One region of the Duganella sp. FT27W genome, then DNA from elsewhere that is predicted to be linked to it. Evidence: predicted binding sites of a transcription regulator. Region 1 holds the regulator's gene; the other holds the start of a gene.

Region 1 (7,518 bases):
CCAGGCCAGCAAGGTGTGCGTGATGGCGCGCACCATGTCGAGTGACAGCGAGTTGAGCGCGCGCGGACGATCGAGCGTGATGACGCCGGTGCCTTGGCTGACGGTCGTTATTACGTTTTCGCTCATGGCTGTCCTGTGGATTTGTTCGACGAAGGCAAGTGTTCTAGCGGGTTGGGCAAGGTTAAATCGCCGCCCAGGCGGGCCTGGAATTTTGCAGCGGCTGCCGGCGGGTGCCCCATGTGGCGCGCATAGATCACGGCAAACGGCATATCAGTCACTGTTTCCTGCCTGAAGCCGGTGACCTGGTTCATGGTCGACGGATTGCGCGCAGCGGCCAGCGTGTATGTCACCAGCCGGTCCAGCGTCGGCGATTGCAGGTCAAGAATCGATGCCATCATGGTCAGCGGCGCGGCAGCGAACGCGTGGTAATGCAGCGCCTTGGCGCCGCGCGCCATCTCGGCTGGCAGCGCGCCGTCCGAAGCGACCTGGGCCATCGCGTTGTCGAACACGCCGTGCCCCCATGTTAATAAACGCTGGTCGTGGGTGACGGCGCCGACGGCAGTCACGGCCAGCCCTTCCCAGTAGTAATGGTTGTTGCGCTTGCCCTTGCGGGTGTCGGCGTGGACCAGCGTGGCGTCGGCCAGCGTGGACAGCCACGCTTCGATCGCTTTCTTTTGCGCGGGCGTGGCGGCTGCCTGCACGCGCGCATAGCTGAGCGCGAGGCCACCGAGCGTCCACTTGCGCACGAAATACGCCTGCTCGCTCGACATCTTGCCCAGCATGGCCTGCTGGCCGGCCCAGCTATCCAGCCAGTTCAAGGCGCAGGCGGCGTCTTGCGGCTTGCTGTTGGCCTGGTAGCGGCTGGCGTTGCGGGCGACACCAGACAAGAATTGTTCGACCGGCTCGGTGCTGGCAATGTTTTTGGCGCGCCGCGCCGGGTCGATCACGGAATGGTTGGCGTCGTTGTAGTAGCTGTTGGCGTCGATGTCGATGACGGCGGCCGGCGCCGGCTGGCAGGTAGCGGCGACGGCGGAAGCAGCGGAGGCGGAAAGGAGAACGGTATAAACCAGATAAACAATTTTCATGTAGCTCCAGAAACAAGAAAGGGCGCTCGTTCAGCGCCCTTAGTTGGTGTGTCGCGCCGTTGTTAAAGGGCGGCGGCAGCTGGTTCGAAGTTATCCGGGAGATGCTTGATCGCATCGTGGCCGTGCTGTTGGACTTTGCCTTTGTACTTCATGACCTGGCGGTCCAGCTTGTCGATCAGGGTGTCGATCGCAGCGTACAGGTCTTGCGACAGGCTTTCCACGTAGACCGTTTTACCGGACAGGCGCAGATTGATTTCAGCCTTTTGGCGCTTGGTTTTCTCTTTAAGGTTATCTACGGTCAGAATGACAGCAATATCAATCACTTGATCAAAGTGCCGTGTCACGCGTTCGAGCTTGCTCTGCACGTATTCACGAATGGCGGCGGTCACTTCGAGATGATGTCCACTGATGGTGAGATTCATACACACTCCTAAAGATAGATGTCGCTGACGGTTAGTGCGTTGCCCATTGATGCCGGGCACGCAGGAACCAGTGCACTACAAAGACTTGCGGAGACTGACTGGAGGGATTTTGAGGGCTTCGCGATATTTGGCAACAGTGCGTCGCGCAATCACCATGCCCTGTTCTCCCAGCATGTCCGCAATCTTACTGTCGGATAAAGGATTTTTAGGGTCTTCAGCTCCTGTCAGTTGCACGATCAGTGCCCGTATCGCCGTCGAACTGGCTTCACCTCCCGCTTCGGTGGCGACGTGGCTACCAAAAAAATATTTCAGCTCAAACATGCCGTGCGGAGTCAGCATGTATTTCTGAGTTGTTACCCGAGAAATGGTGCTCTCGTGTAAACCCAGTGTATCAGCAATTTCGCGAAGCACAAGGGGGCGCATGGCAACCGCGCCGTGCGAGAAAAAGTTCTTTTGTCGTTCTACTATCGCTTGTGCCACGCGCAGGATGGTGTCGAACCGCTGGCGCATATTCTTGATCAGCCACTTCGCCTCCTGCAGCTGCGCGCCCATGGCGCCCTCACCTTTGCCCTGCTTGAGCAGGTTGGCGTACATGGCGTTCACACGCAGGCGCGGCATGACGTCGTTGTTCAGGCTGACCTGCCAACCGGTGCGCGATTTTTTCACGATCACGTCCGGCACCACGTAGTCGGAGACGTCGGAGGCGAACGCCGCACCGGGGTGCGGATTGCACTGGCGGATCACGGTCTGCGCTTCGCGCAGGTCTTCGTCGTCGCACAGCAGCGCTTTTTTCAGCTTGTTGAAATCGCGCTGGGCAAACCACGTCAGGTGCTTTTCGACGATGGCCACGGCCATCCGTCGCGTCACCATCGGGATGCCGGGCAAGCGCTTGATTTGCAGCGCCAGGCACTCGGCCGCATTGCGCGCCCCCACCCCTGCAGGGTCGAAACTTTGCAGCAGCGACAACGCCGTTTGCAGCTCGTCGAGTTCCACTTCCAGTTCCTCGGGCAGGCGCGCGTGGATCTCGTCGAGCGCTTCTTCGAGGTAGCCGTTTTCGTCGAGTGCATCGATGATCAGTTCGACCAGCGCGCGGTCGCGCAGCTCGAGCACGGTCACCCGCATCTGCTCCATCAGGTGCTCGCGCAGGGTGCAGTGGTGCGCTTCGATTTGCGGACGCGCGTCTTCGTCGTCGGGCGCCTTGCTGCGGCCGGCGTCGCTCCAGTCCATGTCCGCTTCGGCGGTGGTACTTTCGGTATCGGCGGCGGGGCCGTCGTAGGCGTCGGCCTCGCCGGCGGGCGCCGCTTCCTGCGGACCCGATTCGGACGGTGCTTCGCCGGACGGCGCCTGCTGGCTGATGGCGCCGTCGGACAACAGCCGCAGAGAATGGTCGAGCGGATCGTCGAGCCGCTCGAGCAAGGGATTGTCGGTCAGGAGTTGTTCGAGTTCCTGGTGCAGCTCCAGCGTGGAAAGCTGCAGCAAGCGGATCGATTGCTGCAGTTGGGGCGTCAGCGCGAGATGCTGCGAGGTCCGCAGTTGCAACGACTGTTTCATGGATTACATTCGGAAGTGTTCACCCAGGTAGACGCGGCGCACCGACTCGTCGGCGATGATGTCGTCCGGACGGCCCGACGCCAGCACCGAGCCCTGGTTGATGATATATGCGCGGTCGCAGATGCCCAGCGTCTCGCGCACATTGTGATCGGTAATGAGGACGCCGATTTGCCGCTCCTTGAGAAAGCGCACGATGCGCTGGATCTCGATCACGGCAATCGGGTCGACCCCGGCGAATGGTTCGTCGAGCAGCACGAAGCGCGGGTTGGTGGCCAGCGCACGGGCGATCTCCACCCGGCGGCGTTCGCCGCCGGAGAGCGAGAGCGCGGGGTTGTCGCGCAGCTTCTCGATTTGCAAATCGGCCAGCAGGGTATTGAGCCGTTCAGTAATGTCAGCCTTGGATAAAGGCTTGCCGTCCACTTTTTGAATTTCGAGGACAGCGCGAATATTTTCTTCCACCGTCAGCTTGCGGAACACCGACGCTTCCTGCGGCAGGTACGACAGGCCGAGCGAGGCGCGGCGGTGGATCGGCAGTGACGAGACGTCGACGCCGCCGATATCGATGGTGCCGGCGTCGGACGGTACCAGGCCGACGATCATGTAAAACGACGTGGTCTTGCCGGCGCCGTTGGGGCCGAGCAAACCCACCACTTCGCCGCACTCTACTTGCAGCGAGACGTCGTGCACGACCTGGCGCTTGCCATAGCTTTTCTGCAGGCCGCGAACGATCAGGGTGCTACCGCAACTTGGTTCCATGTCATTTCCCCGCAGGCTGGGTGGCAGGCACCGGCTGCGCCGGCGCGATCGGCGGGCGCTTGGACGACGGCTGGATCACCATGGTGCCGCGGCCGGCGCCCGGTTTGCTCTCGCCGCTGCTGCTGTTCTTGACCGCGAACACTTCGCGGCGGCTGTCGTACGAGATGAACTCGCCATCGACCTGGCTGGTGACCTTGCCCGACTCGAGCTGCTTGATGCGGCCCTTGGAAATCAGCTTGACCAGCTCGGTCTTGTCGTCGTATTCGATGCGGTCGGCCTGGCCTTCCACCCATTTGTCGGTGTCGCCGTCAAGCTTCTGGCGAAACGTTGCCTGCACGCCGGGCGTGCCGGTGAGCACCACGAACTGGTAGCCCTCGGGATCTTGCGTGACCACCGCCTTGGGCGAGGTCATGCGGATGGTGCCGCGCGTGAGGATGACGTTGCCGGTGAAGGTCTTGATCTGCTTGACGTCGTCGGAGTCGGCCTGGTCGAACGACACTTCGATCGGCTTGTTGGAGTCGGCTTTTTCGGCGTGCGCCGGGATGGCCAGTGCTGCCAGCAGCAGTGCCGCCGACCAGAAGGTTTGCTTGGTGATTGCTCTCATAATCTTCCTTTAGCGTGCCGCATGCGGCGGCACGGTGATCTTGCCGCGTCCACCCAGTTGGGTTTGCAGCGTTGCATTGTTGGCGGTCATGCCCACGCCCGTGGCCACCGTCTTGCCCAGGTGCAGTTCGACCGGTGCGACGGTTTCCATCCGTTGTTCGTCCGGGAACACGGTGAGCGTGGACGTGGTCAGGCTCATGGCCTGGCTCTTGCCACTGGCCGGGCGCACCACGCTGACGTTGCCGTCGAGCTTGACGCGCGAGTTGTCCTGATCGACGCGGGCGGTGTCGCCGCGCACCGTCATTGGCGGATGCTCGGCCGACAAGGTGTTGATATAGGGCTTGATGATGTCGGACGCTTCTTCGGCCGGCAGGTGGGTGAGCTTGTCGCCGGAAATGATATAAGCCGGCTTGCCGTCCTTGGTCATGCGCACCACGCTGAACCGGTCGATGATGTAATCGGGCTCGTTGCGGAACTTGTCCTGCGCCGTATCCTGGTTCGATTCGTTAATCAACTGCACCATCCAGCCGGTACCGACGGCCACAAATACGCCGATCACGACCATCCAGGTGAGCGACCAGCGGTGGGCGGTTCTTTTACGTACGTTAGGCATCAGATCACCTTGGCGCGTGTGAGGTCGTGGATGTGCAGCGCACCGACCAGCCTGCCATCGGCATCGGCCACCAGCACCTGGTTGATGCGGAACTGTTCCATGATTGCGACCGCATCGACCGCCAGCTGTTCCGGCGCGATGCTGCGCGGGTTGGCGTGCATGACGTCGCGGATCAGGACCTGGGTGAAGTCCTGCACCTTGTCGATCATGCGGCGCAGGTCGCCGTCGGTAAACACGCCGATCGGCTGGTCGTCGGCATCGACCACGGCGGTCATGCCCATGCCCTTCCTGGTCATTTCCAGCAGCGCGTCGGTGAGCTTGACGTCGGCGCGCACCTTCGGTACATCGGCGCCGCTGCGCATGACGTCGCGCACGTGCGTCAGCAGGCGCCGACCCAGCGCGCCGCCCGGGTGCGACCGGGCGAAATCTTCTTCCCTGAAACCGCGCAGATCGAGCAAGGCCACTGCCAGCGCGTCGCCCAGCGCCAGCGTGACGGTGGTGGACGTGGTGGGCGCCAGGTTCATCGGGCACGCCTCCTTGGCCACCGCAACATTGAGGTGGACATCGGCGATGCTGGCCAGGCTGGAGCCCGGCTTGCCGGTAATGGCAATGACCTTGCTGCCCATGCGCTTGACCACCGGCAGGATGGTCATCAGCTCGGTACTTTCACCCGAGTACGAAATGGCAATGAAAGCGTCGTCAGCGGTGACCATGCCGAGGTCGCCGTGCGCAGCCTCGGCCGGGTGCACGAACATGGCGGGGGTGCCAGTGGAGGCGAACGTGGCCGCCATCTTGCGGGCGATGTGACCGGACTTGCCGATACCGGACACCACCACCCTACCCTTGCAATTAAACAACAGTTCAATCGCTTTGACGACGGTATCGTCGTCACCCAGGCGCAGCTCCAGCGCAGTAATGGCGGCGGCCTCGTTTTGCAACGTTTCACGGGCGAGCCGCAGCGCATGCGCCGCCATTTTTGCGTCAAAAGCTTTCAGCATTGTTTTTTCATGGGTTACACTCATACCCAAGTATAGCCGAATTAAGAAAGCAAAAAACTTGCCAGTCGAAACAATGCGCCTGTGTGGTGCGCAACCACTGAATAAAAAACTGACGGCTACGGCAACATGACGTTTTCACCGCTCGAACTGACCCTGGTCTTGTTAGGCAGCGCCGTGCTGGGCGTGGTGGCCTTCCGCATGATGCATCTGCCGCCCATGCTCGGCTACCTGGCCGTCGGCATCCTGATCGGCCCCCACGCGCTCGGCTGGGCCATGGAGAGCGAAGCTACCCACGGCCTGGCCGAGTTCGGCGTGGTATTCCTGATGTTCTCGATCGGGCTCGAATTCTCGCTGCCCAAGCTGCTGGCGATGCGCGGCATCGTGTTCGGCCTCGGGCTGGCGCAGGTGGCGTTTACCATCATCGCCACCCTGCTGTTCGGCTGGCTCATCGCCAGCCAGCTACCCGCCCATTTACAGATCAGCTGGCAAGGCGCGTTTGCGCTCGGTGGCGCGCTGGCCATGTCGTCCACCGCCATCGTGGTCAAGATGCTGACCGAGCGGCTCGAGCTCGAGAGCGAGCATGGCCGCAAGATCATCGGCATCCTGCTGTTCCAGGATCTGGCCGTGGTGCCGCTGCTGATCATGATCCCGTCGCTGGGCCAGCGTCCCGATGCGCTGGCGGAAACCCTGGCCTGGGCGGGCGTAAAGGCCGTGATCGTATTGACCTTGCTGCTGTTCGTCGGCCACCGCCTGATGCGCGGCTGGTTCACCATCGTGGTCAAGCGCCGCTCGCAGGAGCTGTTCATGCTCAACCTGCTCCTGATCACGCTGGGCGCCGCGTGGATTACCGAACAGGCCGGGCTGTCCCTGGCGCTCGGGGCGTTTGTCGCCGGCATGCTGATTTCCGAAACCGAGTACAAGCACCAGGTGGAAGAAGACATCAAGCCGTTTCGCGACGTGCTGCTGGGACTGTTCTTCATCACGGTGGGCATGCTGCTCAACGTGCGCATGGTGATCGACAACTGGTGGCTGGTGCTGATCCTGCTGATCGCGCCGGTGCTGGTGAAGTTTGCCCTGATCGCCGCGCTGGCCAAGCTGTTCGGCTCGAGCGATGGCGTGTCGATCCGCACCGGCCTGGCGCTGGCGCAGGCCGGCGAATTCGGCTTCGTGCTGCTCAACCTGGCCAGCGGCAACAAGCTGATCGATCCCTTCATCACCCAGGTCGTGCTGGCGTCGATGGTGCTGTCGATGCTGGTGGCGCCGCTGATCATCGCCAAGTCCGACCAGATCGTCATGAAGCTGGCCAGCAACGACTGGATGATGCAGTCGCTGGCGCTGACCAAGATCGCCAGCCGCACCATGTCCACCAACAAGCACGTGATCCTGGCCGGGTTCGGCCGCAGCGGCCAGAGCCTGGCCACCCTGCTGTCCGAAGAAAAAATTGACTACCACGCGCTCGACCTCGATCCCGAGCGGGTGCAGGTGGCGCA
Region 2 (7,518 bases), on a different contig from region 1:
CGCCGGGCTGGATGTCCGGGTTGCCGGCCTTGCCGATGGCGGCGATCATGCCGTCGCGCAGGCCGATGTCGGCCTTGACGATGCCCCAGTGGTCGATGATGACGGCGTTGGTGATCACGGTATCCATCACCAGCGGGTCGGTGCGGCAGCGCTGCGACTGGCCCATGCCGTCGCGGATCACCTTGCCGCCGCCAAATTTCACTTCTTCGCCATAGATGGCGTAATCATGTTCGATTTCGATAAACAGTTCGGTGTCGGCCAAACGGATGCGGTCACCAAGTGTGGGACCGAACATCTCCGAATAAGCGCGGCGCGAGATTGTAGCCATGTCTGCCTTTAGCTGAGTTTTTATTCTTTGGGGGGATTCGGGTCCAGCTTGCCCATGACTTTGCCGCTGAAGCCATGGACTTCCATGTCGCCCGACAGCGTGACCAGTTCCACCGTGCGCTGCTGGCCCGGCTCGAACCGGACCGCAGTGCCGGCAGCGATGTTGAGGCGCTTGCCGTAAGCCTTCCAGCGCTCGAACTTGAGCTCCGTGTTCACTTCAAAAAAGTGGAAGTGCGAGCCGATCTGCACCGGGCGGTCGCCCTGGTTGGTCACCACCACCGTGGCGGTCTCGCGGCCTTCGTTGAGACCTATCTCGCCTTCCTTGAGTCGATATTCACCGGGAATCATTGCGATCTCCTCGTTCAGGGTATGGGATTGTGGACGGTGACAAGCTTGCTGCCGTCGGGGAAAGTGGCTTCGACCTGGATGTCCGGGATCATCTCGGGGATGCCGTCCATGACATCCTTGCGCGACAGGATGGTCTGTCCCTCGGACATCAGCTGCGCCACGGTTTTGCCGTCACGCGCGCCTTCCATGATGGCGCACGTGATCAGCGCCACCGCTTCCGGATAATTGAGTTTCAGTCCGCGCGCGAGACGGCGCTCGGCCACGATGCCGGCGGTGAAGATCAGCAGTTTGTCTTTTTCTCTCGGTGTCAGTTCCATGTGCTTCCAGTCATATTCGTATTCTGTTCGTCGGCGGTTCAGGTTTGCCAGATGCGCGGTGTGACCGCTTCGCGCTCCAGCAAGTGCGGGCGCACGCGGCGCCATACCGCCAGCATCAGGCGGCGCGCGGTCTCGCTGTCGTCGCCCAGGTGGCGCGCCACGAGCACGCCCCTGGTATGGGTAACGCCGAACACGTGCCCACCGTTGACCGCCGCGCCAGTCGAGCCGTTGGCCGCACCGTTGGCAGCACTAACGGCCGCACCGTCCGCAGCGACGTCGGCGCGGATATCGGCCAGCAGCTGGTTCATCTGCGCCGCCGGCAGCGCCTTGCCCGCCGCGATCAGGGTGGCGCACACGGTGCGCCCGCCCAGCGCCAGCGGGCTGTCGAGGCGCCCGCCCAGCATGGCGCCCTGCTCCCACCACAGCAGCTTGCCCTCGCGCCGGATGGTGCTGCGCTGGGTGACGGTGCCGGTGTTGAACACTTCGCCCGAGCCGCGCCTGCCCATGCACAGGATTTCGCAGCCGATATAGGTGGCCCCAAGCGCCAGCTCCACGTGCTGGTCGAGGATGACGTCGGCCGTGTCGAAGAAAATCGTCTCCTGCGGCAGCCATTCCAGCGCAGCGTATTCGTTCACATGCAGGTGCACGGTCTGGCGCGAGCGCTTGCCGTTGGCCTGGTACCACTTGGCCGCGCCGGGCGTGGTAATGCAGGCATGGGCGCGGTCGCCCACGCCGATGTCGATGGCCAGCTGGTCGCCGCCCACCACGCCGCCGGGCGGATGGACCACGATGGCGTGGCAGACTTTTTCATCTTCCGGGTACAGCGCCTTTTGCACGCGCAGCGGGCCGTGGTGGCGGTTGTTGAACAGGCGCGTGGTGCCGCCGTCGTCCGCGAAACCGAGCGTGAGACCGGCCTGCCAGGCGGCGGCTTGGCGGGCAGTATGGTCGCTCGGTGAGGTGCAATCTGGCATGGCGCAATCGTTTACAAATAATGTCGTGTCGTATGCAAGCCGCGTGCCAGCCTGCCAAGATTATTCATAGCGGTTTTAGAAACCTCACGCACCGTGACGGTGCATTTGCACCAATGTAGCGCAATTCTCACGCCCGCAAATAAATGTTGACATCGAAATCGATTCCTATATCCTTACTAAATCGTTGCACTAAATCGATTTAGTAAGGCCCAGACCGGACAAATCGCTTGATTAGTGTATCGATGCAGTAGATAGCCACTATAAAAACCACAACGGAGGCAACCGATGGTCACAACGCATTCCGGCAGCCCGCTGCCGCGCTATCCCAACATGAAGCCCATGGCTGCAGCCCTGGCGCTGCTGCAGATGTCGTCGATGACCCAGGCCCAGGAAGCCGCCCAGACCGGCGCGCCGCAACTGGAACAGGTAATCGTCTCGGCCAACCGCCGCATCGAAAAGCTCGAAGACGTGCCACAATCGATCTCGGTGCTGACCGGCGAAACGCTGGAGCGCAACAACGTGCGCGAATTCGACGACATCGTCAACCTGTCCCCTGCCCTGACCATTTCCACCGGCACCCAGGTGGGCACCAACAGCATCAATATGCGCGGCATCGGCACCACGTCCAACAATATCGGCATCGAAGGCGACGTGGCCGTGATCGTCGATGATATGCCGTACGCCCAGGCGCAGCAGGCGTTCCGCGACCAGTCCGACGTCGCGCGGGTGGAAGTGCTCAAGGGTCCGCAAAGCACCATGTTCGGCAAGAGCGCGATTGCCGGCGCGGTGGTGATCACGACCAAGCCGATCGGCGCGGGGCCGATGAAGGGCAAGCTGTCGCTGTTTCGCAGCAGCGACGACGAGTACCGCGTGCAGACGTCCGTGAGCGGACGCATGTCCGACACCGTCGGTGTGCGAGTATTCGCCAGCAAGACCAATTTCCCTGGCCTGCTCTACAACCTCACTACCGACAGCATGCAGAACGGCTCCGGCGGCAAAACCTTCTTCGCCAAGGTGCAGTGGCAGGTCACGCCGGACCTCGACGTGCAGCTCGCGCCGCGCTACGACCACGCGCTGCGCACCGGGAACACCGCCGCCATCAACTCGATCGGGCCGGGCGTGGGCTACCTGTACAACAAGAACTACAAGGCGCTGTCGAACACCGAGGTGCTGCGCGGGATTAACGTCTCGCAGTTCAACACCACCATCCGCAACGACTCGCCCACCGGGCTGGAAGCGACCGATCGCGGCATCGGCGTGCGCGTGAACTACCTGTTCCCCGACAGTTCACCGATGGCCGGCCACGCGCTGACGTCGATCACGTCGGTGGACAACAACAAGTCCAACGACTTCCGCGACAACGACAATATCGACCTGGTGTCCACGTTCTACCAGCTCGACCACTTCGGCAAACCGTCGGGCATCAACGAGTCGCCCGAGATCAACGGCACCATGGACACCAAGATGACGAGCCAGGAATTCCGCCTGACGTCGCCGGACAGCGGCAATTTCCGCTACCTGGCCGGCCTGTGGATCGCCCGCACCAGCATCGACCGTACCTACCGGCGCGGCAATCCGTTCGTCAAGGAGACCAGCTGGACCAACTACGAGACGTCGTCGTCGGTGCTCAACCGCGCGCTGTACTTCAACGGCAGCTGGGACTTCATCCCTAAACACACGCTCACCGGCGGCGTGCGACTGACGCGCGAGTCGAACGACTACATGTTCCACACCATCGACAGCCTGCTGTCGTCGGCACCGAACAATGTGCACACGGGCGAGAACTACTACAACGCGCCCAAGCACCACGAGAACTACGTGACCGGCAAGCTCGGTTACGGCTACAAGCTCACGCCCAACACCATGGTGTACGGCACCGCGTCGACCGGCACCAAGGGCGTGGCGTACGACATGACCAGCGGCGCCAACAACGTCAACGTGTTCAAGCGCCTGCCGCTGGCGCCCGAGGAAGCCACCAGCTACGAAGCCGGCTTCAAGGCCAACCTGTGGAACAACCGCGCCACGCTCAACCTGGCCGTGTTCAAGACCCGCTTCCGCGACTATCAAACGTCGGCCACCGAGCGCTTCTCGGACGGCAGCCAGGCCAGCGTGTTGTACAGCATCCCGAAGATCCAGACCCAGGGTTTCGAGGCCGATGCCACCGCGCTGATCACGCGCGAATTCCTGCTGTCGGCCAACCTGGCCTTCACCCGTGCCACGGTGGTGAACTGGCGCCAGGGGCCGTGCTACAGCGGCGCCAAGGACTGCACCGTGCCGAATGAACTGGTGCCGGGCGCGTTCCTGCGCGACGCCAGCGGTGGCCTGATGCCCAACTCGCCCAAGTGGAAAACCAACGTGGGCGGCGAATACACGCTGCCTATCAAAAGCTTCAAGACCGCGATCAACGCCAACGTGCGCGCGCAGTCCAGGGTGCAGGGCGCGATCAGCCAGGACCCGAGCCTGAAACGGCCGGGCCATGCTATCGTTGACCTGGGCGCCTCGATCGCCGGCCGCGGTGGAAAATACAAGCTGTCGGTCGGTGTAAAAAACCTGTTCGACCACCACTACTCGGTGGGCAACGGCGGCACCTTCCTGAACTTCAAGCAGACGTCGGGCCCCGACATTCGCTCGTATGGCTGGCAACCTGCGCGCGACGCATTCCGCTATTACACCGCCCGGCTGGACGTCAATTTCTGACCGGCCGCTTACCAGAATCAAGGACACCATGAGCGAACCTAAAATTCAGGATGTGGCACGCCTGGCGGGGGTTTCCCCGTCGAGCATCTCGAATTTCCTCAACAACCGCATGGGCCAGATGCGGCCGGATACGCAAGCGAAGATCCAGCAGGCCATCGAGCAGCTGGGCTACCGGCCCAACAACGCCGCCCGCCAGCTCAAAACCGGCGTGGCGTCGATGGTCGGCCTGCTGGTGCCGTCGCTGGCCAACCAGTTTTTCGGCGCGCTGGCATGCGCGGTGGAGGCGGCGGCCGCTCGCCACCACTGCCACGTGATGACCTTCAGTACCTTCCGCGATCCCGAGCGCGAACGCGCCGTGATGGCCGACCTGCTGGCGTATGGCGTCAAGGGCATCATCACCGGCTCGGCCCTGAGCGATACCGAGCACCTGGCAGCAGTGACGTCGCGCTGCCCGGTGGTGGCGTTCGACATCAAGCGCGGCGACGAATCGCACCAGCGTATCGCCACCGTCTCGATGGACAACGCCGCCGCCACCACGCTGGCGGTGGAGCACCTGGCCATGCTGGGCCACCGCGCCGTGGCGCTGGTGACGCCGCCGCCGTACACCCTGAATCGCCAGGAACGCATACGCGGCTTCAAGCAGGCTGCCGCCGCTGCAGGTGTCAAGGGAGAGCTGATCATCGCCGACGCCACCGACGGCCCCACCGACCTGCACGGCGACACCCGCCTGTTCGAACTGGGGCGCAGCGCCGCCGCGCGCATCGTCACGTCGTCGGCGCACCCCACGGCGGCGATAGCGATCAACGACATGATGGCGATCGGCGTGGGCGTGGGCCTGAAACAGCTGGGACGGCGCATTCCGGCCGATATCTCGCTGATCGGCATCGACGATATTTTCTTCTGCGCCGCGCACGACCCGCCACTGACCACACTGCGCCAGCCGATCCAGGCGATGGCCGACGCCGCGCTGCAACGCATCCTGACGCCAGACGAACCGGCCGACGGCGCGCTGTTCGCGCCGGAGCTGATCGTACGGTCATCCACCGCCACACCCCCGCAATCCTGAACCACCAACAAATACGGAGACAAGCATGGAAACCAAACAAAACACTGAACTGCAAGGCAAAAAAGCCCTCGTCATGGGCGGCGCCTCGGGCATCGGCAAGGCCACGTCGCTGGCCCTGGCAGCGGCCGGCGCCGACGTGGTGCTCACCTACTGGAGCAGCGCCGAAGAAGCCGAACAGGTGGTCACGCAAATCCGCTCTCTGGGCCGCCAGGCCCACGCCATCCGTGCCGACGTCGCCGACGCCGACGTGGCCGAGCAGGTGTTTGCCCAGGCGGAAAGTGCGATCGGCGAGATCGACACCCTGTTTGCCAACATCGGTGGCCTGATCCAGCGCTGCCGCGTGGTGGACATGCCGCTGTCGCTGTGGAACGAGTCGATGAACCTCAACCTCACCAGCACTTTTTTGATCTGCCAGGCCGCGCTCAAGCGCATGGAACCGCGCAAAGGCGGCACCATCGTCACCATGTCGTCGCTGGCCGCCTTCGACGGTGGCGGCCCCGGTTCGGCGCACTACGCGTCGTCCAAGGCTGCCGTGGCAACGTTTACCCGCGCGCTGGCAAAGGAAGTCGGCCCACTGGGCATCCGCGTCAACGGCGTGGCGCCGGGCCTGATCGCCACCCGCTTCCACGACACCTTCAACACGCCTGCCAACCGCGCGGCCATTGCCGACCGCACCCCGGCCAAGCGCGAAGGACAACCGGCCGACGTGGCCAACGTGGTGGTGTTCCTGGCGTCGGACCGCGCCGCCTTCCTTGCCGGTGAAATCATCCAGGTCAACGGCGGCCTCGCCCTCTATTAATCCGGGAATCCCCATGAATCCATCGATCACACGACGCCGTTTCCTGGGCGCCGCAGCCCTGGCTTTGCCCGTTTTTTCGTCAGGCAGCCTGCTGGCGCAGGACTCGCGCGAAGCGCTTGGCCCCAAGCAGGGCAAGGCCAAGGGCGGCCCGCACCCGCTGCAGGCACTGATGCAGGCCCACCCGGCGCCGCTGCGCGCCGAACTGCGCGGCGTGCATCCGCGCGTCTTCATCACCAGCGCCGGCCTGGCCGACCTCAAACAACGGGCTGCCACCACCCACAAGGCCGAGTGGCAGCAGGCGCTGGCCGGCCTGGTGGCCATGAAGCAGGACCCGGCGCCCTCGCCCGCGCAAAAGCGCCGCGCCCAGAACACGGTGGCCATCGGCATCGCCGGCGCCGCCATGGCGTACCGTATCGAGGGCGACGAGCGTTACCTGGCCGCCGCCCGCAAGTACATGGAAGCAGCAGTCAGCTATCCGGTGTGGGGCTACACATTCAGCAAACCGAACGTGGACCTGGCCGCCGGCCACCTGCTCTACGGCTTGGGCATGGGCTACGACCTGCTGTTCGACGTGCTGACCGAGGACGAGCGCAAACGCTACCGCGACAAGCTGGCGCACCAGGCGCGCCTGCTGGCTGCGCACTTCGCGCCCAAGCCGGGCAAGACCTTCTCGTATAGCCAGAACCACTGCTTCATCCCGATCGCCGGACTGGCCATCGCTGCGTACGCGATCTGGGACGAGGTGCCGGAGGCTGCCGCCTGGGCCGCACAGTCGCGGGCGATCTTCTCGCGCGTGCTGGACGTGGCCTCGCCCGACGGCTATTTTTACGAGGGCGTGGAATACTGGGTGTTCTCGATGCCGTGGATTATCCATGCGCTCGACGCCTTTGCCCACGCGGCCGGCGACGACCTGTACGACCACCCGGCGCTGCGCAAGGCCCACTTGTACATGGCCCATTCGCTCACGCCCAACGGCCAGGACATCTTCGACTT

What was found. Region 1 encodes sigma-54, which starts transcription at its own class of promoters, with help from an activator protein. Its sites were predicted from a motif close to TGGCANGNAANCTGCTTT; they were not measured.
Region 2: a site for sigma-54 is predicted at 1,995-2,012, ahead of F8197_RS01895 (urease accessory protein UreD). Genes of this name have one in related genera too.

Annotation. Positions count from the first base shown of each region.
Region 1 covers NZ_WHIV01000004.1:263,960-271,477, forward strand. Annotated here, with positions in the region: gene F8197_RS18315 (enoyl-CoA hydratase/isomerase family protein) at 1-126, opposite strand, end outside; gene F8197_RS18320 (alginate lyase family protein) at 123-1,085, opposite strand; gene hpf (ribosome hibernation-promoting factor, HPF/YfiA family) at 1,148-1,507, opposite strand; gene F8197_RS18330 (RNA polymerase factor sigma-54) at 1,583-3,058, opposite strand; gene lptB (LPS export ABC transporter ATP-binding protein) at 3,062-3,814, opposite strand; gene lptA (lipopolysaccharide transport periplasmic protein LptA) at 3,816-4,418, opposite strand; gene lptC (LPS export ABC transporter periplasmic protein LptC) at 4,428-5,030, opposite strand; gene F8197_RS18350 (SIS domain-containing protein) at 5,030-6,028, opposite strand; gene F8197_RS18355 (monovalent cation:proton antiporter family protein) at 6,155-7,518, shown strand, end outside.
Region 2 covers NZ_WHIV01000001.1:449,768-457,285, reverse strand. Annotated here, with positions in the region: gene ureC (urease subunit alpha) at 1-328, opposite strand, end outside; gene F8197_RS01905 (urease subunit beta) at 349-675, opposite strand; gene F8197_RS01900 (urease subunit gamma) at 690-992, opposite strand; gene F8197_RS01895 (urease accessory protein UreD) at 1,031-1,963, opposite strand; gene F8197_RS01890 (TonB-dependent receptor) at 2,249-4,660, shown strand; gene F8197_RS01885 (LacI family DNA-binding transcriptional regulator) at 4,689-5,726, shown strand; gene F8197_RS01880 (SDR family NAD(P)-dependent oxidoreductase) at 5,752-6,525, shown strand; gene F8197_RS01875 (DUF4962 domain-containing protein) at 6,539-7,518, shown strand, end outside.